3 regions of the Natranaerobius trueperi genome follow, and region 1 is predicted to be linked to each of the others. Evidence: riboswitches for the same ligand, from Rfam matches in the RefSeq annotation. Region 1 holds a riboswitch; each other region holds the start of a gene.

Region 1 (10,397 bases):
TTATAAGGGAAAATGCCATTACAGCAATAATAAATGCTAATGGTAATCCAGCAGTTATAACAGCTGTTTGTAGAGCATCTAAAGCTTTTTCTCCACCGATAAGTAATAAAGTTGCAGCTAATAAACCTTCTAATACAGCCCAAAAGACTCGTTGATGTCTTGGAGAATTAATCTTTCCTCCAGAAGTTATTTTATCTACAACTAACGATCCTGAATCTGAAGAAGTGATAAAATATGAAACTACTAATGCAGTGATTAATATAAACATAAAAACTCTTAACAAACCAGCTAAAAATGGCATATTAAGTAAGTCTACCAATTCAAATAATGCTATAGGATAATTATCTTGTACTGTTTCAAAAAGAGCGCCACCTGAAGCATTATTAATTGTCATTGCACTACCACCAAATACTGTTAACCAAAAGAAAGATAATAATGAAGGAACTACTAATACCCCTAATATAAACTCTCTAATAGTCCTTCCTTTTGAAACTCTAGCTATAAACATTCCTACAAATGGTGACCATGATATCCACCAAGCGAGATAAAATATTGACCAATCTCCCTGCCAACCATTTCCATCTATTGTCATATACGAAGCATATTCTACTATGTTACTAAAATATAGACCTACTGAGTTAGAAAACAATCTTAGAATATAAGCTGTTGGTCCTAATAAGAAAATTGCAACCATAAAGACAAAAGCAAGTCTAATATTTAATTCAGATAAAAATCTTACTCCTTTATGGATCCCAGACATAACAGAAAATGTTGCAAATAACGTTATAACTGCTATTAACGCCACTTGTACTCCAACACTGTTTTCTATCCCAAGCATGTAATTAAGTCCACTATTGATTTGTTTGGTTCCTAAACCTAAAGAGGTAGCTAGTCCAAATAATGTTGATATTACTGCAAAAGTGTCTATGACATCTCCTAAAGTTCCATATACTTTTTCTTTAAATAAAGGGTAGAACACTGATCTTAAAGAAAGTGGTAAATTTCTATTAAATGCGAAAAAGGCAAGTGCTAATGCCATAAGAGCATAAATAGCCCAAGGATGTAAACCCCAATGAAAAAATGTAGTTGCCATAGCTGCAGCGTCGGCTTCTGCGCCACCAAAAATTGGGGGTTCAGTAATAAAGTGTGTAAGTGGCTCTCCTACTGCCCAAAACATTAAGCCAATTCCCATTCCTGCTGATATTAACATTGAATACCAAGCAAAATTAGAAAATTCAGGTTCACTATTTAAGCCACCTATTCTAACATTGCCTAATTTTGAGAATGCAAGATATAAACATAGAATAATAAATAAATTACTTGACATTATAAATACCCAATCAAACCTTGTTACAACAAATTCATTAATTACAGAGATCATCTCATTTGTATGATCTAAATTAAAAAGAGCATACATTACAAAAATTAAAATAAAAAATCCTGAAGCAAAAGAAACAACTGGATTAAGATCAAAACCTAAGTGTGTAAAGTTACGACTGTAAAGTTGTTGTTCTAGTTCTTGTTTCTTACTCTCGGTTTCCATATTATCTTTATCCTTTCCTTTCTTTAATATTTTTGTAGATTATTTTTCACCCTAACACTAATAAGTAAGTAAAACGAACAATTAGAATTATATTTTATCTTAGGAAAGTTGTCAAATAATGTTGAATCTATTTATAGTTTTTGTATGTTAATGGTTTTAAACCTTAATTTTCAACCTCTTCTTATGCAGTCTCTTTTTTTTTTGACCATTTATATTAGGAAGAACGGTTGGTTTGAGAAAAGTCGCATAACAGTGATATAAAGAACTCGTCCCCTTCCTGGAGCTCTGAAATTGCTATATATTTGTTTTCTTGCCTGATGGTATTTAAAACCGCCTCCTTACAAAAAAGATTAAGCGGCCTTAGCCCGCTAGAGTACCGAGCTTCAGCCGCTTAATCTAATTATTTATTTCGACTGTCTACTTGACGGAAACTGTTCAAAAGAGAACTGCCATTTTTAATGTGAAAATCTTGTGATTATAAAATTTTAACTTTAAAATGTAACGCCTTAACCTTTACGGCTCACTGTATAAAAATTACATTCTTGCAGTCTCTACAAGTCGATCTATAGTTACAGTTTTATCCGTTCTATCATCAATTTGTATATTTATTACTACCCTATTGGTCCTCTCAAGACTCTTTTTATGTAATTTTTTCGAAATCTCTAACAAAGTATCTATATCTCCTTCTATAACTATAGATGTAGGAGTAATAGTATATTTAAGTCCCTCTTCTTCGATTTCATTTATAGCACCCTTTATATAACTACTAATACTAGAAGATCCTGTTCCTACAGGTAAAATGCTCACTTCTAAAAATGCTATATTTTTCTACCTCCTATTCATTTTCATGCATTTCGATTAATTTTTCAAACTTACGTCTATCTCTCTTACGTTTTTGTCTCTTACGAGTTTCTTCTATGCCTTTAATTAAAGCAAAGGCCATAGCTACTAATACAACAGCAAATGGAAGTCCTGTACTTATAACAGCTGTCTGTAAGGCTAATAAAGCCTTTTCTCCTCCTATTAATAATAGTACTGCTGCCACTATACCTTCTAATATTGCCCAAAAAGCTCTTTGTTTAGCTGGTGTGTCCATCTTTCCTCCAGATGTGATTTTATTTACAACTAATGAACCTGAATCAGATGAAGTTATAAAATAAACGACAACTAAAAAGGTTACTAATATAAACAAGAGAACCCTAAAAATTTCGGATAGTAAAGGTATATTTAGTAAATTTATCATCTCAAATAACGCAACCGGCACATCATTTTCTACAACTTCAAAAAGTCCACCTGCACCCTGTTCGTTTATGAATATAGCTGTTCCTCCAAATACTGACATCCATAGAAAAGACAATAAGGATGGTACTACCATAACCCCTAATACTAATTCCCTAATTGTTCTACCTTTAGAAATCCTAGCTATAAACATTCCAACAAATGGTGACCATGATATCCACCAGGCGAGATAAAATATTGACCAATCACCTTGCCAGGCAGTTTCTTCAACTGCAATGAAAAATGAGTACTCCACAATTCCATTTAAATAAAGCCCTAAAGAATTAGAAAATAATCTTAAGATAAAACCTGTTGGACCTAAAAGTAAGATTATTATCATGAGAATAGCAGCAAGCCTCATATTCAACCCAGCAAGGAATTTCACTCCTTTATCAATTCCTGCTAATACTGAGGCTGTCGCAAACAAAGTGATAATTATTATAAGCGCTACTTGAATATACTCATTAAATCCTATCCCAAGCATATAATCTAATCCACTATTTATCTGTTGAGTACCCAAACCCAACGAAGTAGCTAGACCTATTAAAGTTGAAAGTACAGCTAAACCGTCTATTACATCTCCTAAAGTTCCATAGACTCGTTCTTTGAAAAATGGATAGAAAACGGAACGTATCGATAATGGTAAATTTCTATTGTAACTAAAAAATGAAAGCGCTAAAGCTATTAAAGCGTATATTGCCCATGGATGTAATCCCCAATGAAAGAAAGTTGTGGCCAAAGAGGTGTGCTTTTCATGCATACTCTCAAAAATAGGTGGAGCTATTTCAAAATGGAATAATGGTTCTCCAACTGCCCAAAATATTAGGCCTATCCCCATACCTGCTGATATTAACATAGAATACCAAGCAAAATTAGAAAACTCTGGCTCACTATAGATACCACCAATTCGGACATTTCCAAGTCTTGAAAAGGCAATATAAAGACATATCACAATGTAAAAGCTACTTGACAAGATAAAAATCCAATCAAAAGAAGTAACAATGTAATCGTTGATTATATTTACATATTCATTTGCTAGCTCGAGGTTTAATAAAGCAAATAGAGAAAATACTATAATTATAAGTCCTGCAGAAAATGAAACTGCAGGATTTAAATCAAAACCATATTTTGTAATATTTCTACTAAATAGCTGTTTGTCAATCTTTTCTCTACTAGCTTCTAAAGTTTCTTCTTTTTCTATATTTTTATCTTTTTTTTCCACGGAAGATTCTCCTTTCAACCAGGATTTGAACCAGATGCTTCATTTTTTAGGTTTACCAAAAATCTCAAGGTTAATTTATAACTATTTTTGGTATTTTCTAAAGACTATCATTTACATTTTCTAAAAACTAATAGTATAATATTTATAGAAAAATAATAAAGAAAAGCAGGGGTGCCTTTTATGGCTGAGAAAGGTCTTTTTTAGACCTTACCCTTCGAACCTGCCCTGGCTAATACCAGCGTAGGGAGCTTCAATTTCAGATATTTCTATACCTGAATAGCTCACCTACAAGGTGAGTTTTTTATTTATATCCTCTAAAAAATGATGTTATCAAGTCTATAGGAGGTGAGAATATGAAACTAAAGATAAATGGAGAGATCAAAGAAGTTCATCAATCGATAACTGTAAATAAACTTTTAGAAGATCTACAAGTTAAACCTGAAGGTAAAATCATCGTAATAAATCAAGAAATACTTCAAAAAGACAATTGGGAAGAGTATCAACTTTGTGAAAATGATGAAATTGAAATTATTACTATGGTAGGAGGTGGTTAATAATGAGTAATGATCTATTGAGAATAGGTGGTAAAGAACTTGAAAATAGGTTGATAATAGGTACTGGTAAATTTCCAAGTAAAAGTATAATCCCAAAAGTTATTGAAAAATCAAATACTCAGGCTGTAACCATAGCTCTTAGAAGAATAGATTTACATTCCGAGCAGGAGAATATACTTGAATATGTACCTAACAATTGTCTCCTAATGCCTAACACTTCTGGAGCTAGAACTGCAGAAGAAGCAGTTAAAATAGCTGAAATTGCCCGTGCAGCTGATTGTGGTGATTGGGTTAAAATTGAAGTTATTAGAGATAGTAAATATCTTTTACCTGATAATCATGAAACTTTAAAAGCTTCAAAAGTATTAGTTGAAAAAGGATTTAAAGTTTTCCCATATGTAAGCCCTGAATTATCAGTAGCTAAGGCACTAGAAAGTTTCGGTGTAGAGGCAGTTATGCCGTTAGGTGCTCCTATAGGTACAAATAAAGGTATTGAAACTAGAGAATTAGTTAAAATATTAATATCTGAGATTAACCTCCCAATTATTGTAGATGCTGGGATTGGCAAACCTTCACATGCAGCTGAAGCTATGGAAATGGGATGTGAAGCTGTATTAGTAAATACTGCTATTGCTACTGCTGATAATCCACCTCTAATGGGAGAAGCATTCAATCAAGCAGTTCAAGCTGGTCGTAAAGCGTTTTTAGCCAAAACAGCTCCTGTCAAAGATCTAGCGGACGCTTCCTCTCCTTTGACCGGTTTTTTACAAAATTAGGAGGGATACTTTGAGTTTTTTAAATACCTATAAACAACTTAAAGATATAGATATAAACGAAATTTTTAATAGAGCTACTTTTGAAAATATAAATAGAGCTCTTCACAAAGATCAACCTACTTCTAAAGATTTTTTATTACTTCTTTCCCCTACTGCTGAGAAATATCTTGAAGATATGGCCAAAAGAGCACATTATCTAACTAAAAATTTTTTTGGTAAAACTATGATGCTTTATACACCACTCTATGTAAGTGACTATTGTGCTAATAAGTGTTTATACTGTGGCTTTAAAGCAGATAATAACTTTGATAGAAAAACTCTAACTTATAAAGAACTAGAACAAGAAGCTAAAGCAATTAGTGAGATGGGGATAAGGCATATTCTAATTCTTTCAGGAGAATCAAGAAAACATGTTCCTTTAAATTATTTACAAAATTGTGTAAGGTTATTAAAAGAATATTTTTCCTCGATTTCTATTGAAATCTATCCGTTAGAAACTGAAGAATATGAAGAGCTAATTAAATGTGGAGTTGATGGTCTTACTATTTATCAAGAAGTATATAACCGCGACATATATGATACTGTTCACTTACAAGGTCCAAAAACTGATTATGAATTTCGATTAAATGCACCAGAAAGAGGATTACAAGCAGGTATGAGAAGAGTTAATATTGGTGCATTACAGGGACTCGGACCTTGGAGAAAAGAGACTTTCATTACAGGAATGCATGCTAAATATCTACTTGATAATTTTCCTGAAGCAGAGGTTAGTATCTCTTTTCCACGACTTCGCCCATTTGCAGGACAAAATAATAGTTTGCAATACGATGAAGTTTCAGATAAAAATCTTGTTCAGATGATTGTAGCTAGTAGAATTTTTTTAAAAAGTGCTGGAATAAACATCTCTACTAGGGAATCTTCAGAGCTTAGAGAAAATTTACTTCCTTTAGGAGTTACCCGTATGTCAGCAGGAGTCAGCACTGAAGTTGGTGGATATTCTGGGGTTGATGAAGGGAAAAGTCAATTTGAAATTTCTGATGATCGCCCTGTACAAAAGATTAAACAAGTTCTTTTAGCCCATGGTTATCAACCAGTCTTAAAGGATTGGGAGATTTTTTAAATAAAAAGGAGGCAATATTAGTTTGAATAACTCTAGTAATATTTTAAATACAGATATTTATGCTATTACCGCTGAAGAGTTTTCTAAAGGTAGAGACAATATTCAGGTTGTTACAGAAATGCTTGAATCCGGTGTGGAAATTATACAATATAGAGAAAAGAATAAAACGGCTAAAGAAAAACTAGAACAATGTAAAAAAATAAGAGAACTAACTTATAATGCTGGATGTAAATTTATTGTAAACGATGATATCGATATAGCTATTTTAGTTGATGCTTGTGGAGTTCATGTAGGACAAAATGATCTTCCTATAAAAGAGGTACGAAAATTAGTTGGAAATGAGAAGATAATCGGAAAATCAACTCATGCCCCAAAACAAGCCCATAAAGCAGTAGAGGATGGTGCTGATTATATAGGTACAGGACCTGTTTTTCAAACAGACACAAAAGAAAAACCCCCAGTTGGAACTGAATATGTAGAATATGTTGCAAAAAATCTCGATATTCCCTTTGTTGCAATTGGTGGTATAAAAAAACACAATCTAAATGAAGTGAAAAATAAAGGTGCTACATGTTTTGCTATGGTAACAGAAATTGTTGGAGCTGTAGACATCTCACAACAAATCAAAGAACTCAGAAGTATTATCACTAGTTAAATTCCAAACAAGTGGTTAAACTTAACATTTTAAGGTTATAATATCACCTGAGGTGATAAATTTGCGATTAAATAAACTCCTTTTATTGTTTCTAACAACACTACTATTAATGACAACATCTGCTTGTATGGAAGAAGAAGAAGAAGATAACGATGAAGCTGAAGATGAAGTTGAAGAGTTAGAAGAATTAGTCGAAGAAATTGAACTTACTACCTTAGATATTTTAATACAAGCAGATTTACTACCTCTAGCAGATGCACCACCAGTATTAGCACAAGAGAATGATGAAGAGGAAGAAGATGAAAATGATGAGGAAGAAGATGAAAATGATGATGAAGAAGGTGAGGATGACGAAGTGGAAGAAAATGGTGATGATGAGATGGAAGAAGAACTTCAAGAAGACATTACTTTTGAAAAGACTATTTTAAATGAGATATTAAACAAAGAACTTGAAGACCATGAAGAAGATGATGAAGAACTGCTCATTGAAAGTTCAGAAGAGATTTGGGATGATATAAAAGACTCTGTTACTGAATTATATGAGAGCTGGAATGAATTAGAGAGTATGCTTGATGAAAAAGGAGTGCCTTCTGAAGTAATTGATCCTTTCGAGCAAGAACTAGATACACTAACTGTTTCTAGTTCAGATCATGACCATTGGAAGACTTTAATATCAGCAAATAATTTAACCCTTCATTTATATAACTTTAAAAGTTTTTTTTCTGACGAAGTGACAGCACAAGTATTTGAAATAAAATATCATGTAAGAAACACAGTATTAATGACTGCTGAAGAAAATACAGAAGAAGCTCAGAATAGTATTGATAAAATTAATGAGCTCTCAAAAGAAATAGAGATCGAATTTTCAGAAGATGAAAATGAAAAACTATACGAAAGATTCATGACATCACTCGATGATCTAGAAGAAGAACAAAATCTCGACCTTATAAAATTAAAAGCATCATCGACAATGGAAAATACTGTAGAATTAATCAGTTCTATCGAAGAATAAAAGCGCCTCTTGGCGCTTTTTCCTTTTTAGTTTTTCAAACAGATTTTGTTCCTACCCTTGATTTTATCGTCAAAACTGGTATAATGAAATCAAAATGTTAATTAAAATTCCTACATGCCGAAGTGGCGGAACTGGCAGACGCGCGTGACTCAAAATCACGTAGGCCTGGCCTGTGTGGGTTCGAATCCCACCTTCGGCACCATTTTATCCTGCTGCTAAGCTCCTCTAATCTTTTTATAATACAATTCTCATCCTTAATAAAACCTATTAAATTATTTAAATTTATTTTTATAGCTATCTTAATTTTGACATATATTTTTTTCATATGATCGGTTATATCTTCTACCCATAATTATTGGTCACTTTTATTGAAAAATAAATCCCCACTTTCTTTTCATTTTCCAAATACCATACATATATAGAATGAGAATGTTGTTTTTTTAAGTCTTTATTATTACCCTTCGTATAACTTTATTAATTGTGTACGAATTTTCTGTTAATTTTATCCCTCTAGCACTTTTCTAAACTTCTTTTGATAAGTTACAGCTTAATTTTACTTGCATGAACACATCCAACAACCCATAAGTCCCAACTTTTAAAAATTTCCATGATTTACAAGGTTACCCATCGAACAGGTCATATCCGTTCGCTTGAATATGTTCCAAGTCTTCCCCACGGCTTCCTTTAGGTCATAACAGGTCTAAATTGTCACCAGTGAGTATTTCTTCATCTCGTTGTTTAGACGACAGAATCTCTTTCAAATTTTCATCTGAACAAACTTGACTGTTAACAAATATACCCCGGATAGGTGAAAATAACACCATAACCGAGGCTTTTAATAGCTTTAAATAGGTTGTATTAATTCTTTAGGATAATTATTTATTGAATCAATTCCATTCTTCGTCACTACTACAATATCTTCTAGCCTAACTCCAAACTTGCCTGGTAAGTAAATCCCTGGTTCGATGCTAAATGTCATTCCTGGTTTGAGTAATCTTTTATTTCCTTCAACAATCATGGGTGCTTCATGAGTTTCCATTCCAATTCCATGTCCCGTCCTATGTATAAAATTTTCTCCATAACCTGCTTCTTCAATTACTTTTCTAGCCACAATATCTATTTTTTCTGCTTCTATTCCTGGGCGTACAATTTTTTTGGCTTCCTCATTTGCCTGTTTTACAATTGTATATACTTTCTTAACTTCCTCATCAGGCTCACCAAAAACTACTGTTCTTGTCATATCTGAAGCATAACCATGGTACACACCACCAAAATCAATAACTATGGGAATTCCTTCTTTTATTGTTGTATCTCCACATTTATGGTGTGGAGTAGCACCATTAGAACCACAAGCTACTATAGGTGCAAAACTTACTCCTTCCATGCCACAATTTCGAAGCTTAAATTCTAAAGACAGTGCAAGATCCCTTTCGGTTTTTGCAATCCAATTTTGTTGTGATAATACTTCGCCTAAAACTTTATCAGTCAGTTCACCTGCATCTTTCAATGCTTTGATTTCTTCATGGTCTTTACATATCCTGAGCTCTTTTAGGATATTATCTGCTAACTCAAACTCACTTTGAATAAAAATCCTTTGTATAGGGAGAAGGAAGCTAGCATTCAAACTATTATCAACTAAAATTTTATTGCTGCTCAATTCTCTGTCATTTAAAACTGACAAGATGATCTGGTAAGGATCTTCTCCATCTTTATAAAATAATTTTTCCGAAACAGGCATTATCTCAGTTTGTGGTTTAGCTAATTCTGGTGCTATCAGAAAAGGTTCACCATCCTTTGGAATAAAAAAACCAAAGAACCTTTCATCTTGATGGCCGTTATATCCTGTTAAATAACGTAAATTAGGAGATGGAGGAATGATTGCTAACGATATATTGTTTTGCCTTATTACTTCTTTTAAAGAGTTAATACGTTCTTTATAATTATTCATCATCAATCATCTCCTTATTTGTTACCTTATTCGTTGTCATTAAGGTAACTACAATTAATACTAAAATTGCTATTGGTACTGATATAACAGCACTGTGGAAGTCTAAAATATTGGAAAACTCAAAAAATAGTGTAACAATTACACCAGAAATCATTGATGATATACCACCCTGTTTTGTTACTCTATCTCCCCACAAGTAAACACCTAGTATTGCTGGAGTTATACCAGCTGCATACACTGTGTAAGCATACATCTGAGCTTCCAAAATTGTTGGGAAAAATTGAATAAG
Region 2 (10,397 bases), on a different contig from region 1:
TACAGCCTTGAAGATTTTGCCTTAACATTGTGGTAATGTAAATAGTAGTTAAGTATTACTAATATAATCGGTGTTAACTTTAAATAAAATCCCTTGACACGAAATCGAAAATAGTATAATTTAAACATAATGAGCGAGAATGATTATCAAACTCAATCATTATGTTTTTTGTGTATGTGATAATAGTCAATTTTCGGTTTAGAAATTCGACAAATAAAAAATATTTGAAAGTATTGAGTGTTAAGAAAAGGGGTGATATTTATTACTTTAAACATATGTGTTAGGTTAAAAAGAATTATAACCAGTAAGTTTGAAAAAGTCATTTCACAGTCATTTGTTGTAGTTTCATTTATGATAATAACATGTAAGCTATACCAAAGAGTTGTAGCAAGAGAGATAAGCAAAGCCGAAATTTCTTCTAATGATAGGGTTCTATTGATTGGTGGAGGTGCACTCCCCTATACGGCAGTTTTAATTAATAAACTTACAGGAGCTAAAGTTGATGTGGTAGATAGTGACACTCATGCATATCAATGTGCAAAGGCATTACACGAGAAATATTATCGAGACTCGTATTTTCCTTACTGCATGTGTGGTAAAGACTGTGAGTTTGAAAGATACAATGCAATTTTAATAGCAAGACAAATTGAAAAAAAAGATGAGATTATTAACCGTATTGTAAATAAGTCAAGGGTAAATACAAAGGTTATTGTGAGGGATGAAAACAATCTCCCTGTATTTTTACCAGATAAAGATTCATTGTTAGTTCTATGATAATCTTTAATTTGTGGTGTAAGAGAAATCATAAACAATGACAAATTATTTTTAATGTATTTAGTGATAAGTTGGTAAATACTTTTTGGTATAGTTTTCAATACCAAAAAAACCACACTCAAAGTGATAATTCATAGTCTAAATTATATTAAAATTAACCTCTGCAGAGTGGATTTCTTGTTGATAGGTATGAAACCAGTCAATACTCATCATAATATTTGTCGGGTCGAGATGCTAGCCACAACAGTAAACTTAAGGGCCATGAAACTAAAAAAACCAGGAAAGCTATTAAACAGCCTGACTTCCCACGTTGTTCAGCATATTTAAAGACCCAAATTAAACTTAAAACTAATAATCCTATAAACAAAAACAAAAGAAAAGCTTCCAATAAAGTTCCTCCTATCCCGTCATTTATGGCTATTACACTTATTATTTTTTTCATTTTGTTGTTTCAATTTCAAGTATTTTTTATAAAAACTAATAACTCAAATTAGACGGGGATAGGAGTTTTAAGTATTTAAAAGGTGTTTTTTTGATCCTATCTATATTTATGGTATGTTTTATTCACCATTTTCATCATCCTCTTCTTCTTCTTCACCGTTTTCTCTCCCAGCTCTGTTAAGTGCATCCTGTACCGCATCTTTCCATAATTCCGAGCTTTCAGTAGCTTCAGAATATGTATCTACTTCATGTGAATTTTCTTCTTCAAACCTTTCTGGCATTTCATCTTGAGCTTCGTGGAATGGCTCCCACTCGTAGTCATCATCTTTAAATTCATATTCATTATCTTCTTCATCAGCTACCTGCACTTCTTCTAATTGTACTTCTTGGATCTCATCGTTTTCAAGGGTGACCCATGTGATACCCCAGCCATCTTCGCCTTCTTCTGATATCCCCATAAAAGTTCCATCAAATGGTTCCGTTTCTCCTTCAGCTCGTTGTATCGCTTTTTCAACAGCTCCCATAGCTTTATTTGAAGTGGCTGTGGCTTCACTATAAGCTTCGATATCAGCAGAATCTGCTTCTACAAATCTATCCGGAAGTTCTTGCATTGCTTCATGAAATGGCTCCCAGCCATAGTCGTCCCCTTTGGTAATACCTTTATCTGTGTATTCTTCTAATTCTACATCTGTAATTTCATTGTCTTCAAAAGTTACTTCAGCGAGTACAAACCCACTATCATCAGCCTCTGACGATGCATGGTATGTACCCGTTATTCCTTCACCGTTATCAGCGACACTATTATCACCATTTGGGTCATTATCTTCATCAGGTTGACAAGCAATTAAGCTAAGCATTAACATTGTAACTATTGCAACTATTAGTATATTTTTATGCAATTAAATCCCTCCATTTGTTGTGATTCCATTTTTAATATTCCTTTTTTAAAAACTGATATGCTATTAAAAAAATGGAATAAAAAAGCTTGTCGATAGTTTAGTATAAGCTAGACCTTCGACAAGCAAAGGGTTGATTCTTTTTAGTATTATAGGGCTTTTGTTGTACTAGAGTGTCATATTCAAGTACACTAAATAAGTGATGAGCTTATGAGCTGTTTAAATTGTTTTTCTTATTATAAGTCATTTTTAAGAGAAGCTCTCATTGAATAGCGTCCTTCACTTCATGTTTGATATAAGAAAGTTGATGTTGAGTTACAGGATGAGCTGAAGGTACAACTACTAAACGAGGGTTAATTCTTGCACCTAGTTCTTTATGCTCTTTTTTGTTCTTGGTTGTTGCCTTGTTTGCATTGAATGCTTATTTTAATGACTGGGCAGATTAGTATCCAAACCAGCGGTCTGTAAATTAAAGTTACTATCATGGGGTTTCTGAGGATCCTTATTACTTTCAGTAAATTTCATTCCTGAATCACTCACAATTTTATCTCTATTATGATCTAGTTTGAAATTTTTTATTATATATTCATATTTGACAAAGAAGTAGAAATTATTCAAAATAAAGGTGTTATGAGGAAATAGTTAGGAGGAATAATAATGGACGAAAATATACTGAAATATATTAGTGGATTTATTACTCTAGATAATGAAAATTTAAAATTAATAGAAACAGAGGAGAAACAAAGAGATGATACTCAGCCTAGTATTGAATTAGAAATAGGGAAACTTTTAGGTTTATTAGCTAGGCTAATGGATGCAAAAAATGTTTTGGAATTAGGAACTTGTCTTGGTTATTCAACTATTTGGTTAGGTGAAGCAGTTAAAAGTACTAATGGAAAAGTACTATCTATTGAAAGGGGCTCTAAATTATATCAAGATGCGAAAAAGAATATAGAAAGGGCAAAATTAGAAAACTATGTTGAACTCTTATTAGGTGATGTATCCCAAGTAATTTATGATTTACAAGGTCCGTATGATATTATTTTTCAAGATTCGCAAAAATCTCTATATCCGAAATTACTAGATAAAACAATTGAGCTAACTAAACCCGGAGGGTTAATAATAGCTGATGATACTTTATTTAAAATAAAGGGGGCTCCCAGAAATTTGGGAGCCTCAATGGATGAATACAATAAACTAGTATTTGATGATAATCGACTTTATAGTACTATTCTTCCTGTGGGAGATGGTGTCACTATTAGCTATAAGTTGAAGTCGTAAAAAACTCACTAGAACTTTTGTTAAGTGCGAGTAAACTAACAGCTATCATTGTGATTAATCCCTCTGGAGCTAGAAAAGTTGTATTATAGATTAAAGAATACATAAATTCACTTTGGCCTTCCGGAGCATATTCCCCAAAAAACACCAATCCGGAAGTAAAATGAGCAACGAAACGTGCTAAAGTTCCAACAAGTATTCCATAGACTATTGGCGGAACTTTATTATCACTTTTATTAACCCAAGATGCAAATATACCTGCTAATCCTAAACTTGCAAATGCCACTGGATAATCGAGAAGATATTGAACCCAATGAATAGCAGTTGCACCGGTAGCCAAACGTAAGAGCCCATAGCCAGCTCCTGCTAGTATACCTGACTTTATGCCCCATCTGAATGCCATAATAACGATTGGTAACATTTCTAAACTAACTGATCCGCCATAGGGCATTTGGAATAATTTGAACATGTTCAAAATTAGTGCGAGAGCTAGAGCTACCCCAAGCTCAGCTATCATTCTTACATTTGTTGATGTGTTAGTCATGTAAATACCTCCTAATAAAAATTAATATATAATACAAAAAGCGCAATTCGTAGCGAATTGCGCTTTTAGCGTACTAATGGCCATAAGATATAGGTTATACGTGGCCTGTATACTAAAAGCCAATTCCCTACGCCGGTATTACCCAGGTCAGGTTCAAGGGTAGGACCTTGAGTCCTTCTCAGCCGATTTTCGGCACCCCTATTGGCTTTTCATTATTTTTTGTTCAATTCTTATAATAACAGATTATTACATTTTCGACAAGTACCATTTACATGTGGACAATTCATATTTTAGTTCAAAAACTCTAGTCTGATTTCTAATAGTGCTTTGACATGTATAAACAAACATTTTATTACCAGCAAGTTTTTCTTCTTCTACAGATATAATTTTTTCTATACGAATAACTTGTTTACTTCCCTCTTTAGTAGAAATGCGATACCTTAAAGGTTTTGGTATGTCGTTATCTGTAAACCATGCAATCATTTCTATCGGTTTCATGATAATTTTCATATTATACTCTCCTCTACAATAAGCTTGACATCATAGGATAATCCTCAACAGTATCAACTCCACCTGAAAAAGGAGGTATTGATGAATATAAAAAAGAAGAGCGGATTATTGAAGTTTCACCATGTTTATCTCTGATTTGATCTATAACCTTATCAAGATTATGAGAACTAGAGTGATAATCAAATAAAGAATACTGATAAAAATCATTATTTGATAGAGATGATAAAGAAACTCCCATGTGTCTAATTGGTTCTCCTTGCCATAACTCTTCAAAAATTTGTTTAGCTACTTTAAATATATCTAGGGTTGAATTTATTGAGATAGATAACTTTTTTTGTTTAGAATACATATTAAACTGATCATTTTTTATAGATATAGAAATTAGTTTTGTAGATTGATTAATTTTACGAAGTCTAGTTGCTACTTTCTCAGTTAGAGATAATAATAAAAGTTCTGCTGTTTCCCTTTCAGTAATATTTCTTGGTGTAGTTGTTGAGTTACCTAGACCTTTAATGGGAATTCCTTCGGATCGTACAGGGGATTGCTCGATTCCATTTGCATAATTCCATATTAATAAACCATGACTTTTTAACCATAGTTTTAATTTTTCACGCGAGGTGTTAGCTAGTTCACCAATAGTTGAAATACCTCGATCACGTAATTTCTTTTCTGTTGCTTTACCTACCATAAAAAGATTATTAACAGGCAAAGGCCATAATTTCCTAGAAAGATCGCCTGGAAATAATGTATGTATCTGGTCAGGTTTTTTAAATTCAGAGGCCATTTTAGCTAAAAGTTTGTTAGATCCGATCCCGATATTTACAGTGAACCCTAATTCATTTTTAATGGATTCTTTCATTTGTTGTGCAGCTTCTAGATAATGTCCATGGTGGTTTTCCATATTAGTAAAATCTAAGAAAACTTCATCGACAGAATAACGCTCGATTATCGGAGAGTAATTTGTCAAAAGTTCAACCATAGCGTTACTACATTGAAGATATAATGAATAGTTCGGAGGAACAATTAATAGATTAGGACACTTTTTACAGGCACTGTTTAGAGTTTCACCAGTTTGAATATTGTATATGTGTTTAGCAGGAATAGATTTTGCTAGTACAATACCTTGGCGCTTATCACTATCACCACCAATAACCGATGGCACAGTTCTAATATCTAACTGTTCTCCTTTTTGTAGCCTTGAAGTTGCTTCCCATGACAAATAGGCAGAATTAACATCGATATGAAAGATTGTTCGAGAACTCATTTGTTGACCACCTCTAAAATGATTATACTAGAACAAACGTTCGAGGTAAAGTCATGATTAAATAATTTAAAACATGTCAACCATAACAAGAATGAAGGTTGACAACAATTTTGCTATATAGTAATCTGTAAAATATGGAAGTTATTAAAACCTGAAAGGAGCATTAATATGAGTAAAATGAGTATTAAAGAATTAGCTCTAATAGCTTTATTTGCTGCTTTAACTGCAATTCTCGCCTATGTTTATTTACCTATTCCCATCAGCCCTGTCCCAATAACTGGACAAACTATGGGAGTTATGCTTGCAGGTGCATTATTAGGTGCAAAGAAAGGGTTTATTAGTCAGATAGTATATCTATTAATAGGGATAGCAGGTTTTCCGGTGTTTGCAGGAGGCTTTGGAGGAATTACTACTCTTGTAGGCCCTACTGGAGGGTATCTGTTGTCATATCCTTTTGCAGCCTATATTATTGGAATTTTAGTTGAACGAGTTGAAAATAAAATTGGATTTCATTATTGGACACTACTAATCTCAACTTTAACACTAGGTGGAATGATAGTTATCTATATACCCGGTGTGATACAGATGGCTTTAATTACTCAAATTCCTATCAGTTTAGCTATACTTGAAGGAGTTGTTCCGTTTTTAATTGGTGATATTGCAAAAGTAATCGCAACTGCATTTGTAGTAAGAAGTTGTCATGCTCTAGCTGTAAAAGAACGGTTTTCATTATAATAGAAATATTAAACACACTTCTTGTTGAAGTGTGTTTATTTTTTAATATAAAATTTTGAAATTAATATGGTTAGTTTGATATATTATAATAGTGTAGAACATCCATAAAAAATTTGGTAAAAGTGAGGGGTTAGATGACCAAGTACGTTTTTCCAACAGAACCGAAAAAAAGAGTTGAAGTAGTAGATATTATAAGAGGTTTTGCTTTATTTGGGGTATTACTCGTAAATATGACGTTATTTAAATCAACTTTATTTTATTTAGAAAAAACGCCAGGAGAGTATGTAGGAGAGTTAAATATTCTCTTTGCTTGGATTATAGAACTATTTGCGGAAGGGAAGTTTTATCCCATTTTCTCGTTTTTATTTGGTTTAGGATTTTATTTTTTTACTACGAGGGCTAAGAAAAAAGGATTAAATGTAGTATCTCTTTATCGGAGAAGAATTTTAGGACTGTTTATGTTTGGAATAATTCATTTAGTGTTTATATGGTCAGGAGATATTTTACATTTATATGCTATTGGTGGCTTAACTTTATTATTATTTAATGATTTTAAAATAACAATTATAAAAAAGTTTATCTTAGGTTTTTTTGTTCTAGCCATATTAGTACAAGGTGGATTATTTCTTTCAGAGTCATTAATTATTGAAGATCAGATTGATGCGGAAGTAGATCCTTTAGAAGAAAGAAAGATGCTAAAAATACAAGCTTTAGAAGTTTATCAAGAAGGGAGTTTTAGTGAAATTCTTAGTTTTCGTGTTCAAGAGGAGTTGCCATTTGTTTTGGCTAATGTTTTAATAAGTATATCTGATATTTTGTTTTTATTTTTACTGGGAATGTATGCAGGTAAAAAAGAAATTTTTTATAATATAAAAGAGAATATTTTTATATTTAAAAATGTTTTAAAGTGGGGAGCTTTAGTAGCAATTCCAGGGTTAATTGTTTATGTTTTAATTCTACAGGATGTAATATTACTTCCTCGAGAACTTAAACTTCCGATACAAGAAATTGTTTTTTATGTTTATTCAATTGCTTTAGCATCAGTATACATATCAGGTATTGTAATATTATCGCAAAAAGAGAAATTTTATAATTTACTGCACCCATTGTCATATGTTGGTAAATTAGCTCTAACAAACTATTTAACTCAATCTATTATTAGTGTTTTGGTCTTTTATGGTTATGGTTTAGGGTTATTTGGGAGAGTTTCGCTTTTTATAGGTGTTGTAATAACAATATCTATATTTATACTACAAATAATATGGAGTAAGCTTTGGATGACTAGATTTAAATTTGGACCATTTGAATGGCTATGGCGAAGCTATACATATGGAGAATTACAATCAATAACAAAGTAACTACCTGAAAGGGTGATGGAGAATGCTTATAAGACAGGGGGTTATTTCTGACTTTGAAAGGTTAAATTGGGCGTGGAGAAAAGATAATATACCAACTCAAAAAATCTTTAAGGATAGAATTTTAGAAGGTAAACAAGAGTTTTGGGTAGTAGAATCTTCTGAACATGAAGAATTATTAGGAGAGTTTCACATTGTCTGGAACTCTTTTGATCCATATGAAGCTGATGGCCTATCTAGAGCATATATATGTGCATTCAGAATACATCCTGAATATAGAGGCCAAGGATTAGGTAGAAAATTAAAGGATAGAGTTTTACAACGTGTTAAGGAAGCGGGTAAAACTCAAGTGACTATTGGAGTTAAGAGTGATCGCCCTGAAATAAGAGAAATGTATAAAAAATGGGGTTTCACAGAACTTATAAAAACAAAGGATGTTGATCATCATAATTTTGATAGTTATGGAAACCCAAACTTTGTAGACAATTCAATTGAACTATATTTAAAATATTTAATTAATTAAAAAAAGGATGGTATGTTATGGAGCATTATGAATTAATAGCTACTTCTACTTTTGGGATGGAAGCACTAGTTAAACAAGAAATTAAGGATTTAGGCTATGACATTATTTCTGTTGAAAATGGGAAAGTAACTTTTAAAGGAGATAATGAAGCAATTTGTAGAACTAATCTATGGTTAAGAACTGCTGATAGAGTTAAAATAAAAGTAGGTGAGTTTAAAGCTACTTCTTTTGAGGAATTGTTTGAAAAAACAAAAGAACTTCCATGGGGTGAGATACTACCGCCAAATGCAACTTTTCCTGTTGAAGGGAAATCTGTTAAGTCACAATTATATAGTGTTCCAGATTGTCAAGCAATTGTAAAAAAATCAGTAGTAGAAAGCTTAAAACAAAAATATAATAAACAATGGTTTGACGAAGATGGTCCACTTTACAAAATTGAGATAGCTCTCTTAAAAGATACTGCAACTTTAACTATAGATACCACCGGAGCAGGATTACATAAACGAGGATATAGAGCTTTGCAGAGCTATGCACCTTTAAAAGAAACTTTAGCTGCAGGACTAATTTTATTAGCACGTTGGTGGCCAGATACTGCGTTAGTTGATCCTTTTTGTGGTTCTGGAACAATTCCGATAGAGGCTGCGATGATAGGTTGTAAAATTCCCCCAGGGTTAAAAAGAGATTTTACTGCCACTTCTTGGCCAAATATCTCTAATAAAACTTGGGAACAAGCTAAAGAAGAAGGTATGGAAATAGCTCAGTTTGATAAGAAATTAAAGATAAAAGGTTATGACATTGATGATAATATGGTACAACTTTCAAAAGAGAATGCAAAAAAAGTATTAGGTAAAAATACCCTAGAATTTCATACACTTTCAGTTGAAGATCTTACTTCTAAAGAAGAATACGGGAAAATTATTTGCAACCCACCATATGGTGAAAGACTAGGTGAAGAACCAGAAGTTGATGAATTATATCGTGAAATGGGTAAAGTATTTAGAAAAAGACTTCCTAGTTGGTCATTCTATATATTGACTGCTCACAATAATTTTGAAAAACTGTTTGGTGAAGAAGCAACTAAAAGACGTAAACTGTTTAATGGTCGAATTAAAGTAGATTATTACCAATATTTTGGGCCAAAGCCACCCAAACAAAGATAATATGTTATTAGAACTTTTTATGAGAAATAATGCCTCCCTAAGAGAAAATAGTCTAGGGAGGCCTTTTATGTTTTAAGACCCATAGTAATAATATGGGTCTTAAAACATTATTCAATTTTATATAACACATCTACACTAGCATCAAAAGTGACTTCTCCTGGTTCTGCAGCTAAACCAGCAGTACCATAAGCATCCATTTCTGCTTCTTCTAGTGCTACTGATCTATCAGAAGAGAAATCAATTTCAGTATAACCTATGGATGTGCTCCCTTCGTTTACTTGCCTAGCATCCCCCAGTGACTTTTTGTAAAATGCTGCAATTCTTTTTGCTTTATTCTTTGCCTTTTCCATAGCTTTATCTAGTGCTTTTAGTTCATACTCTTTTTCACTCTCAACTCCGTATTCGAGGGATATAACATTGTTTACGCCTTTTTCTACACCAGCTTCTAAAATAGGTCCTACTTGTTCTAAATCTGTTACAGTGACATCAATTTGGTTTGAGACTTCGTATTCAGGGTCTTCATCATCTTCAGGATGTACATATTGTTGACCGATACTATATTGTCCAACTTTAATATCTTGTTCATCTAATCCTATATCGTGTAAGGTATCTACAACCAATTCCATTTTATCAATATTCTCTTCTTGAGCATTTCTTACACTTTCAGAACTAGTTTCAACACCAAGTGTTAGATAAGCTAAATCAGGTTCAACTTCTACAATCCCCTCACCCTTGACAGTTACTATACTGGTTTCTCCGTTAAGATCTAATACTTCTTCTTCGATAGCATAAGAAGTTACAGGTGAGAAAGCTAACATTAATCCAATAGCCATAACAACTCCCATGGTTAAATTAGGTCTAGACTTTTTAGATAACATTAAATCAACCTCTCATTAAAAGTTTCTATTTTGTAGGAC
Region 3 (10,397 bases), on a different contig from region 1:
GTTACCAGGCCAATGGAAGAGGTGGTAGGAACGACTTCTAATGTAGAAAATATAACTTCACGTTCATATGAAGAAATGTCTATGATAATGGTTGAATTTTCTTGGGGTACAGATATGGATTTTGCTTCACTAGAGCTTAGAGAACGTGTAGATATGGTCAGAGACAAAATTCCAAATAGTGTAGAATCACCTCAGGTAGTTAAAGCAGATCCTTCTATGATGCCAGTTATGTTTATCAGTGTTGGTTGTAGTAGAGAAGACCAAAATTTAGAAAGTTTAGAGGATTTGATTTCAGGCCCTGTGAAAAACAGAATTGAGCGTATAGAAGGCGTGTCATCTGTAGATTTATCGGGTGATGGAAAACGGCAAATAAGAGTAGACCTGTTAAAGGATGAAATGAAAAACTATAATATTTCAAATGAAGAAGTTACATCTAGTCTACAAGGGCAGAATGTAAACGTTCCAGGGGGTAGACTGATCGAAGATGATGAAGAATTGCTAGTAAGATCTGTTGCAGAGTTTGAGGATATTAATGATCTTAAAAACACTGTTGTAGGTCTAAATATGACTGAAAATATGTCTAATGAGTTAGAACAAAATGTTCTATTAGAAAATACTAGAATGAATCCAATATATTTAGAAGATGTTGCTGAAATTAAAGATATTTATCAAACAGATAGCATAGTACGTTTGAATGGAGAACCTGCACTAGGGTTAATTATTCAAAAAAAGGCAGATGCTAATACTGTACAAGTAACAAGGGCTGTAGACCAAGAAATCAAACAATTAGAAGAGGAATATGAAAATATTTCTATAGTTCCAACTTGGAACCAAGGTAGTTTTGTAGAGGAAGCTTTAGGAATTGTTCGAAACAATGCTATAATTGGCGGGTTATTAGCTTGTTTAGTACTATTGACTTTTTTAAGGAATATAAGAAGTACTTTAATTGTAGCTATAAGTATACCTGCATCTATTTTAGCAACATTTCCATTAGCTTACTTTTCTGGTTTAACTTTAAATATTATGACTTTATCAGGTCTTGCGTTAGGGATCGGAATGCTAGTGGATAATTCAGTGGTAGTTTTAGAAAATATATATCGGCATATCGAAGAGGGTTCTTCTGTTAAACAGTCTGCTATAAAAGGGACAGAAGAAGTTGCAGCACCTATTATAGCATCCACTTTAACAACAATAGCTGTATTTTTCCCGGTTTTATTATTAGAGGATTTAGCTGGGCGGATTTTTAGGGAGTTATCCTTTATGGTGATTTTTTCTTTATTACTATCTCTTTTAACTGCACTGACTATTGTACCAGTTCTAGCAACCTATTTAATAGTAGGTGATGTAACAAAAGTTCCTACCATGGAAGGTTTAAAAGAAACCTATAAAAAAAGCTTAGCATTATTAAAAATAAAATCTAAAATTATCATAACCTCTGCTCTAGTTTTAATGGTATTAGCTGGTTTATTAGTTCCTTCGCTAGGTGGTGAATTTTTACCACCCATTAGTCGTACTGAATTTACTGTTAATGTTAAGTTACCACCAGGAACACATATTGATACTACAGAAGAAGTGGTCTCTGACGTTGAAGAGTACCTTGATAGATTTTCTGAAGTGGATTCAGTTTACTCTACAATAGGTGAGAGAGCAAGAGAAAGAGAAGGAGCAGGGTATACTCGGCGAGAACCACATAGAGGTGAACTTATGGTTATTTTGTCTGAAGATATTCAAGAGGAGTTAACAGAGAAAATAGAAAATGAGTTTTCAGATCATGAAACAGCGTCTGTTAGTGTTCAAGATATAGATGGTGACCTTGAAATGGGAGGGAGCTCTATTGAGGTTCAACTTTCAGGTCCTGATTTAGATGTTTTGAAAGAGCAATCATCAAAGATCGCGAGTGAAATTGGTGAAATTGACAGTTTATCAAATATCAGTAGAAACATAAGAACACCACGACCCGAAGTCCAAGTCAGGCCAGACAGGGAATTGTCAATGAAAAAAGGGTTATCTCCTTTAGCATTATCAAAATATATTGAAATGAACTTGACGGGGAGTACAACGACTTATTTTCGAGAAGATGGTGAAGAGATACCAATTAATGTTGGATATTTTACTGATGGTCCGGAAAGTGTTGATGAATTAAGAAATCTCAACCTACCAAAAAACAAAGATACTCAGGTTAGTGCACCTATGGACCCAAGTAAACAGGAAGAACAACTTTTACAAGGAGTAGCGAAACTAGAAGAAGGTCCGGGACCTTCAGTTATTAACAGACAAGACGGAGAAAGATATGTTACCATAACAGCAGATACTGAACAACGTGATGTTCGAGGTGCTGTCAGTGAAGTACAAAATCAAATAGCAGAGCTTGATCTTCCAGATGGCTATAGAATTGCTTATACGGGTGCCTATGAAGATATGTGGTCTTCTTACAGGGAGCTTGGAACTGCTCTTTTTCTATCACTTTTACTTGTATATATGGTGATGGCAGGTCAGTTTGAATCTCTAAAATATCCATTGATCATAATGGGTAGTATTCCTTTTTCGTTTGTAGGAGTAATTTTAATGTTAGCTTTATTAAATGATACTTTAAATATCGCATCACTTATGGGAGCTATCATTTTATCTGGATTAGTAGTAAATAATGCTATAGTCCTTCTTGATTATATTACACGTAGAGATGACGCAATTGAAGGAGCGAGTCTTAGACTAAGACCAATTCTAATGACTACTATAACAACTTTATTAGCATTAATACCAATGAGTTTAGCAGGTGGTCCTGGGTCAGAAATACAGAATTCTTTAGCCTTTTCGTTAATAGGGGGACTAATTAGCGCTACTTTTTTAACTCTGTTTTTAATACCGTTAATTTACCAATTAGTTTCTAATAAAACATAAAAATTGACACTTGAGTAACTAGTTGATAGAATGATCTTAAATTAATAAAAAGTAACAGGGGAGCCGATGTGGCTGAGAGTGGGCTATTAAGTCCTGACCCTCAAACCTGATCTGGGTAATGCCAGCGTAGGGAAGTCATTTGAAGTGTGGATACGTGTGTAAACCTTTACCTGGATGGGTAAAGGTTTTGTTTGTTATTATTCGGCTGTCCCTGTAACCGGGGAGGGGAAATAATGAGTAAAGAAGTAGTTCTAACAGTAGCGGGATCTGATTCTGGTGGCGGTGCAGGTATTCAAGCTGATTTAAAAACTTTTCAGTCATTAGGTGTATTTGGAACATCAGCTATAACAGCAGTTACTGCACAAAATACTAGTAGAGTAATGGATGTAAAGAGTCTAGAAGGTGATTTCGTATCTTCACAAATTGATGCAGTAGCCAACGATATGAATATAACTGCTTTAAAGACTGGGATGCTTGCAAATGAAGAAAATGTTCATATAGTTTCGAAAAAGATTACACAATATAATTTTAGTTGGTGTGTCATTGATCCAGTGTTAGTTGCTACTAGTGGGGATGTATTATTAACACAAAGAGCATTAGAAACTGTTAAGGAACAACTTGTTCCCAAATGCGATATAATAACTCCTAACTTACCAGAAACAGAAATATTAACAGGAATTAAGATAAATGGATATAATGATATTGAGAAAGCAGCGATGATGTTACGTGGTCAAGGTGCGGGTTCTGTATTAATCAAAGGTGGTCATGGTAAAGGTGAAGCTGTAGATTATTTATTCTATGATCAAGGGATGATTAAATTAACAGCAACTCGAATAGGAGTTGGAAGTTTACATGGAACAGGATGTACTTTGTCAGCTGCTATTTGTGCTTATTTAGGTCAAGGATATGAACTGATATCATCTGTTGATAAAGCAAAAAAATATATTACTAAAGCAATTAAAAATAGCTTCGTTGTTGGAGAGGGGTCTAGAGTATTAAGCCATTAATAAAAATGTAATGGTTATTAATGTATTGGGGTGAATTTTATGAATAGGACTTTTTTTGTCGACTTTGATGGGACTATCGCAGAAAAAGATACATGTATGTTGATGATAGAACGATGTGCTAGAGATGGTTGGCAAGAGATTAATGAAAAATGGGAACAGGGTGAATTATCTACTAAAGATGCTGCACAAAAAACTTTTAATCTATTAGATTGTAACCTACAAGATATTATGGATCTTGTAAACGAAGTGAAGTTAGACCCTAAATTTAAAAAATTTGTAGATAAGGTAGAAAATCAGGGTGATAAACTTTATATTTTAAGTGATGGATATGACCTATTTATTAGAGAAATTTTAGCTAGAGAAGGGTTATCTTATCTTCCTTATTATTCAAACGAACTACAAATTAATGGTAATGGGAATTTCTATATTAATACACCTCATTCAGTTAATTATTGTGAATTATGTGGGACTTGTAAAACAGAACTAATAAGAAAATTAGCGTCAAATCAAGATGAAACTATTTATATTGGTGATGGATCATCTGATAGGTGTGCTATTTCTTGTGTTGATAAAGTATTTGCTAAAGATAAACTTTATAAAATTGCGATTGATAAAAATATCGATGCCGTTAAGTTTTCTTCTTTTAAAGAAATACTCCCATATGTCTAATAAACCTCCGTTCTTTGCTTTGCCAAAGAGCGGAGGTTTATTTATAAGTTAGAAGGAAATCTTGTATATTTAAAGAATGTTATTATAATGAAAAGGCGGTGATTAAGATTTTTGCTGACAGAGTACAAAAATTAAATTCACATAAAAACAAACGAAAGAGCGGAGAATATGTATTGTATTGGATGCAAAGAAGTCAAAGGACACATTATAATCACAGTCTTGAATATGCCATTAATTGTGCTAATGAAAATAATCTCTCAGTAATAGTCTATTTTGGTTTATATGATCAATATCCAAGTGCTAATTTACGACATTTTGCTTTTATGTTACAAGGGTTAAAAGATGTGAAGGAAAATTTAACAAAAAGAAATATCCCATTTATAATTTCGAATGAACATCCTGCTAACGGGGTGCTTTCACTAGCCAAAAACGCAGCATTAATAATCACCGACAAAGGGTATTTAAAACATGAGAAAGTATTTAGAAAACAGGTGGCAGATCAAGTGGAGTGTCCTATGTTACAAGTTGAAAGTGATGTGGTGATTCCAGTCACATCTGCTTCAAATAAAGAGGAATATGCAGCTCATACTATAAGAAAAAAGATACATAACAAATTATCAGAATATCTTAACACATTCACTAATACTAAATTAAATAAAACCTTAAGTAAAGAGTTTTTAGATAATATTCAAAAAGAGTTAGGACCTGAAATTGATTTAAACCAGCCTACTAACGACATTCTAAAGAACTTAAATATAGATAAATCAGTTAACCCTGTTTCAAGTTTTGTGGGTGGAGAAAATGCAGCCCATGAAATCTTTGAGAACTTTTTAGAAAACAAACTTAAAGAATATCTAGATAAACGTAATGATACTAAAGAAGAAGCTTGTTCTAACTTAAGTCCATATCTACACTTTGGACAAGTTTCTCCTTTATATTTAGCTTTAAAAACCTATGAATTTACAAAAGATTATTATCATGATTTTCTAGAACAATTAATAGTTAGACGAGAACTCTCCTTTAACTTCGTTTATTATAATCAGGATTATGATTCACTTGACTCACTTCCAACTTGGGCTCTAGAAACTCTTAATGCACATCGGGAAGATAAACGTCAAGTATATTCTATAAGCGAACTAGAACTCCCTAACACTCATGATGAGTACTTTAACGCTTGTCAAATGGAGTTACTTAAAAGTGGAAAGATACATGGGTATTTTAGGATGTATTGGGGTAAAAAAATCATACAATGGTCTAATAGCCCAGAAGAAGCTTTAAATCGACTGATTTATTTTAACGATAAATATGCGCTTGATGGAAGAGATCCTAATGGTTATGCAAATATTTTATGGTGTTTTGGAAAACATGACCGCCCTTTTAAAGAACGGCGTGTTTTTGGCAAAGTAAGATATATGAGTGAAAAAGCTTTAAAAAGGAATTCTTCTCCTAAACACTATATTGCTAAATTTAAGACTTATGAACAATAACTATCGAAAATTGATTTCCCTGGAAATAAAAGTCGAACTAGATCGAAATTAATAGGAGTGATAGTATGACAAAGATTTTACATACTGCAGATCTACATTTAAAAAAAGTACATGACGAACGATGGAAAGCACTAGAGCAAATTATTGATACCGGAGAGAAAGAAGATATAGATTTACTTGTTATTACTGGAGATCTTTTTGAGAGTGATATATATGCAGATCGTTTACGAAGTAATTTACGACAAGTTTTTTGTGATCTTGATTTTGAAACTGTAATTATACCTGGAAATCATGATAGGTATTCCTTTCAAGAGGGGATGTTTTTTGGAGAAAATGTGACTGTAATTAATGACATAGAAAAACCTTTTTACGAACCAGGAGGGCTAAACCTAATAATATGTGGAATCCCCTATGAACCCTTAAAAAGAAAAGAAGTATATCGAAGGTTACGGGTATTTGATAACTCTATTCAGGATAAAAATAAGCATCAAATTTTATTATATCATGGTGACCTACTTGATCTATCTATAAGAACTACAGACTATGGTGAAGAAGTAGAGATGACAGAAGAAGGGTATATGCCTGTAAGATTATCATATTTTAGGAACTTAAACTTTGACTATGTATTAGCTGGTCATTTTCACACTAACTTTTACTGTAAAAATATAAAACAAGACAAATATTTTGTATATTCGGGTTCTCCTGTATCTATTACCTCTAAAGAAAAAGGACAAAGATCAATTAATCTTGTGGTCTTAGGTGAACAACCAAAACAGTTATATCTTGATAGCTATCATAAAAAAGAGGTGGATCTAGAACTAGATCCTGTGTCAGACACATCGCTAGAGACTGTTTTTTCGAAATTACATAATATATTAGACAATACACATTATAACGCAGACTTAACACTTAATATATCAGGGTATTTTAATCAAAGTGAACTAGAAGTATCTGAAGAACAGCTATATGAGAGATTGTGTAAAACATTAGAAGATAGTAAAAGTAAGAGTAATATTGTTGACTATCAAGTAAATTTTCAGATTAAAGATATGAAAGAAATTATAGAAAATGAACTATTTCAAAAATTCATTCAAGAATTAGAAGAGGATGAACTAGTTAATAGTAACATCTATTTAAAAAGTATGACGAAAGAAGAAAAGAAGAAAGCTCTTAGAAACATCTTTTTTCAGGCTATGAGTGGGGTGGAATAATGAAAATAAAACAAATTTATATAGATAAATTTGGACCTCTTTCAGAACAACAATATCAATTGACTGATGGGTTCAACTTATTTTTTGGGCCGAATGAACGTGGGAAAACAATGCTTTTAGATGCAATGATAAAAATGTTAAGTTTTAAATATGGAATAGGAGCTACAATTAAAAGAGAGTTTTCTGATATACCTATACGAGTAGAAGAACAGCCCCAGGGAAAAATTAAATTATTATACAAAGGTGATGAGTTCTATTTACCTGACAATAATCTTCCTGAATATCTTGACTTACCTAAACAGACCTTTAGAAACTTGTTTATAATTAGAAATAGTGATCTGTCTCAAAAAATGAATACCAGTTCTAATAAAGTTGATTTTTATTCAAGCATGATTTCTCATTTAACAGGTATGAAAAATATGGAGATAGATCATTCTATAAAAAATATAGAAGGAGTAACACAAATCAATAAAAAAGAATTATTATTCACTAATAATATAAAACAAGATATAGAAAAAATTCAAGAAATAAAATACAAAAATACTCGGCAGAATAATTATCTCAATGACAGGATTGAAAATGCAAAAGCTTTACTTGAACGAATAGATGAATTTAAAAAACAAGTTTATGAACAAAGGCTAGATTCTATTGAAATAGAATTAGCTAACATAGAAGGCGAGAGAGATGATCTTATTCAAGCATTAAGAGAGCTAGATCTTTTAGAAGAGATCTATAGATATAAATTCGTGAAAGATGAAATTAAAGACTTAGAAAATAATTTAGATAATCTAGAAAAACTCTCTACTATTAATAAAGCGGATTTAGATAAATGGCATTATGCTGAAGTTAATATTAAAGAACTTACAAGAGAAATTGACAATTTAGATAAAGAAATATCAGATAAGACTAGAAAAAAAGAGCAAGTTTATAATGACCTTAATAAAAATGGTGAACAATTAAAGTTATTAAAAGAAAACAAAGATCAAATAGATAGATTAGACTTTACAGTAGTAGAAACTTTATATAAAGATTTAAGTAGATTAACAACTACTGTTAATTCACTTAAACCGGTATCGATTTTAACTATAATTGCCTTTTTAATTTCATTTTTAGGTACATACTTTTTTCAAAACTTTTGGTTTATATCTATGACCACACTACTTTTTGTAGCAACAGGACTTTTTCTCCGTCCAAGTATTATTTTAGCAATCAAAAAAGGGAAATTTAACTATGAATTAGAAAACTTAAATGCAACCTTAGCAAAATACTCTTTACATTCACGAGAATTACCAGAGTTAAAAAATAAAGTACAAGCCTTTTATGAGGAGTATTCTAAAATAGAAAATGATTTTTTTGAAGCGAAAGATATCAAACGAAAACTAGATTTAGAAATTGACACATTGCTAAATCAGAAAGAAAAGAATAAGCAGAAGATTAATGAGTATGATAAAGAAATTGAAAAAATACGAAGAAAGTCTTTTCTAAACGATAAAAATGACTATCAAACTAAACTTCAATTAAAAGTTGAATGTGAAAAGAATATAGAGAAAAGCCACCAAAAGCTAAGTAATATTTTTGGAGATGAAAGTTATTATTTAGAAGATTTAAAGAATAGATTACTTGAAGCATTCTATGATCTAGAAACAAAATACACAAGTTTACATGATGACAAGTTTATAGAACCTAACATGTTTGAAAAAGCAGATCTATTACGTAGAAAATTTGATTTAAAGGACGAAAACTATTTAGCAATTAGAAAGATGGTCGAACTAGAGAAAAAGAGATTAAATGAAAAAAAAGTACAATTAGAAAACATGAGAGATGAAAAAAGAAACAAAATGGAGACTTTTTTGTATCAACTAAAAGAATTTGGTAAAAAATCTTTTGAGATAGTTTTACCTTCTAATGAAGAGGATAAACAGTTACTTAAGTCCCCCCAAACTTTAGAAGGTTTAGTTGCTATAGAGAATATAGTGAAAAGTTTTCAAGAAAATAAAAGAAAAGAAAAAGGGTTAGCTGGAATGGCTATTAGGATTTTAGAAAAAATACGAACAAAAGAAGAAAAAAAGGTACAAAACCTATTTAATAAAGAAACCAGAGTGGCTGACTATTTTAATAAAATCACTTCTGGTATGTATGATCAAGTTAGCTTTGATCAAAACAAGAAGACTTTTTATACAAGAAGACATGATGGTAAGTTGTTAAATATCAATAATCTTTCGGGAGGAGCTTATGATCAATTATATTTATCAATTAGGTTAGCCTTTGGTGAAAAAGTTCTTCCTCAAAAAGGTTTTTTTATTTTTGATGATCCCTTTATCAAAGCAGATTACAATCGGTTATGTAACCAAATTAAGTTATTAATGGAAGTATGTCAATCCGGTTGGCAGGTACTGTTCTTTTCTTCTAAAAAGGAGACGAAAGAAGCTTTAGATAAGTATATTGAAAAAAACCAAGTAAATTTAATAGAGGTATAAGCGGCTCCATCTGAGCCGCTTTCATTTATGTATGGACTATTCCGGGTCATATCTAAATTTAATGTTTGCTTTTAAAAAGCGTTTATATTCATTAATTTTTTGTTTAATTTCGCTAACATTAAAAGCGAACAAAGAGATAGCTTGCCATAAAAATACCCACCCACCAATCATTAGTCCTTCTCGCGCAGTGTTACCCATAAGGGTATCAGGAAGTATTGGTTCTAAAGAAAATGACATGATTAAGAAAAACACCGATATACCAAAGTATTTGAGAATTTTTCTAATCATATTTGTCAAGTTTTCTTTTTCCTTTAGAATTTTATAGGAAAAATAAGACTTGACTCCTCGTATTATTAACTTTTCTGTTTCAATAGTCTCTTCTTCAGCGACAGTAAATAATATTTCGATATCGTATTTAAATGGTATATCGTGAGAACATCTTTCAAGAAAGTGTATTAAGCCTGGACTTAAGTCGCGAACCTCTAGATATGCGCTATCCCATTCATTAAAAGCATGAATATACCGATCTAAGAAGACCTCTATGATATATGCGCCATCTTCATTTTGTCTATAAATATTTTTTAATTGATCTAATTTTCGCATGGTAATCTTCCTTCCTCATATATGTAATTTACTATTATAAGACAT

What was found. A riboswitch is a leader RNA that binds a small molecule or an ion and turns the genes downstream of it on or off. The one in region 1 is predicted to bind thiamine pyrophosphate.
Region 2: linked by a shared signal. The riboswitch ahead of thiT (energy-coupled thiamine transporter ThiT) and the one ahead of thiS (sulfur carrier protein ThiS) in region 1 are both predicted to bind thiamine pyrophosphate.
Region 3: linked by a shared signal. The riboswitch ahead of thiD (bifunctional hydroxymethylpyrimidine kinase/phosphomethylpyrimidine kinase) and the one ahead of thiS (sulfur carrier protein ThiS) in region 1 are both predicted to bind thiamine pyrophosphate.

Annotation. Positions count from the first base shown of each region.
Region 1 covers NZ_NIQC01000039.1:634-11,030, forward strand. The annotation lists gene CDO51_RS11945 (BCCT family transporter) at 1-1,543, opposite strand, end outside; gene CDO51_RS11950 (MTH1187 family thiamine-binding protein) at 2,078-2,350, opposite strand; gene CDO51_RS11955 (BCCT family transporter) at 2,379-4,043, opposite strand; TPP riboswitch at 4,201-4,307, shown strand; gene thiS (sulfur carrier protein ThiS) at 4,397-4,597, shown strand; gene CDO51_RS11965 (thiazole synthase) at 4,600-5,373, shown strand; gene thiH (2-iminoacetate synthase ThiH) at 5,384-6,493, shown strand; gene thiE (thiamine phosphate synthase) at 6,516-7,148, shown strand; gene CDO51_RS11980 (hypothetical protein) at 7,210-8,160, shown strand; tRNA gene CDO51_RS11985 (tRNA-Leu) at 8,277-8,362, shown strand; gene CDO51_RS11990 (M24 family metallopeptidase) at 9,005-10,108, opposite strand; gene CDO51_RS11995 (sodium:solute symporter family protein) at 10,101-10,397, opposite strand, start outside.
Region 2 covers NZ_NIQC01000004.1:1,239-11,635, reverse strand. The annotation lists gene CDO51_RS02720 (hypothetical protein) at 1-36, shown strand, start outside; gene CDO51_RS02715 (hypothetical protein) at 253-774, shown strand; gene CDO51_RS02705 (FMN-binding protein) at 1,335-2,114, opposite strand; gene CDO51_RS02700 (O-methyltransferase) at 2,769-3,392, shown strand; gene thiT (energy-coupled thiamine transporter ThiT) at 3,370-3,933, opposite strand; TPP riboswitch at 4,041-4,143, opposite strand; gene CDO51_RS02690 (hypothetical protein) at 4,180-4,443, opposite strand; gene CDO51_RS02685 (Y-family DNA polymerase) at 4,457-5,707, opposite strand; gene CDO51_RS02680 (biotin transporter BioY) at 5,876-6,442, shown strand; gene CDO51_RS02675 (DUF418 domain-containing protein) at 6,577-7,800, shown strand; gene CDO51_RS02670 (GNAT family N-acetyltransferase) at 7,823-8,320, shown strand; gene CDO51_RS02665 (THUMP domain-containing class I SAM-dependent RNA methyltransferase) at 8,338-9,480, shown strand; gene CDO51_RS02660 (SIMPL domain-containing protein) at 9,588-10,358, opposite strand.
Region 3 covers NZ_NIQC01000003.1:56,550-66,946, forward strand. The annotation lists gene CDO51_RS02330 (efflux RND transporter permease subunit) at 1-2,898, shown strand, start outside; TPP riboswitch at 2,945-3,049, shown strand; gene thiD (bifunctional hydroxymethylpyrimidine kinase/phosphomethylpyrimidine kinase) at 3,132-3,905, shown strand; gene CDO51_RS02340 (MtnX-like HAD-IB family phosphatase) at 3,945-4,574, shown strand; gene CDO51_RS02345 (deoxyribodipyrimidine photo-lyase) at 4,757-6,061, shown strand; gene CDO51_RS02350 (metallophosphoesterase family protein) at 6,127-7,272, shown strand; gene CDO51_RS02355 (ATP-binding protein) at 7,272-9,749, shown strand; gene CDO51_RS02360 (hypothetical protein) at 9,786-10,352, opposite strand.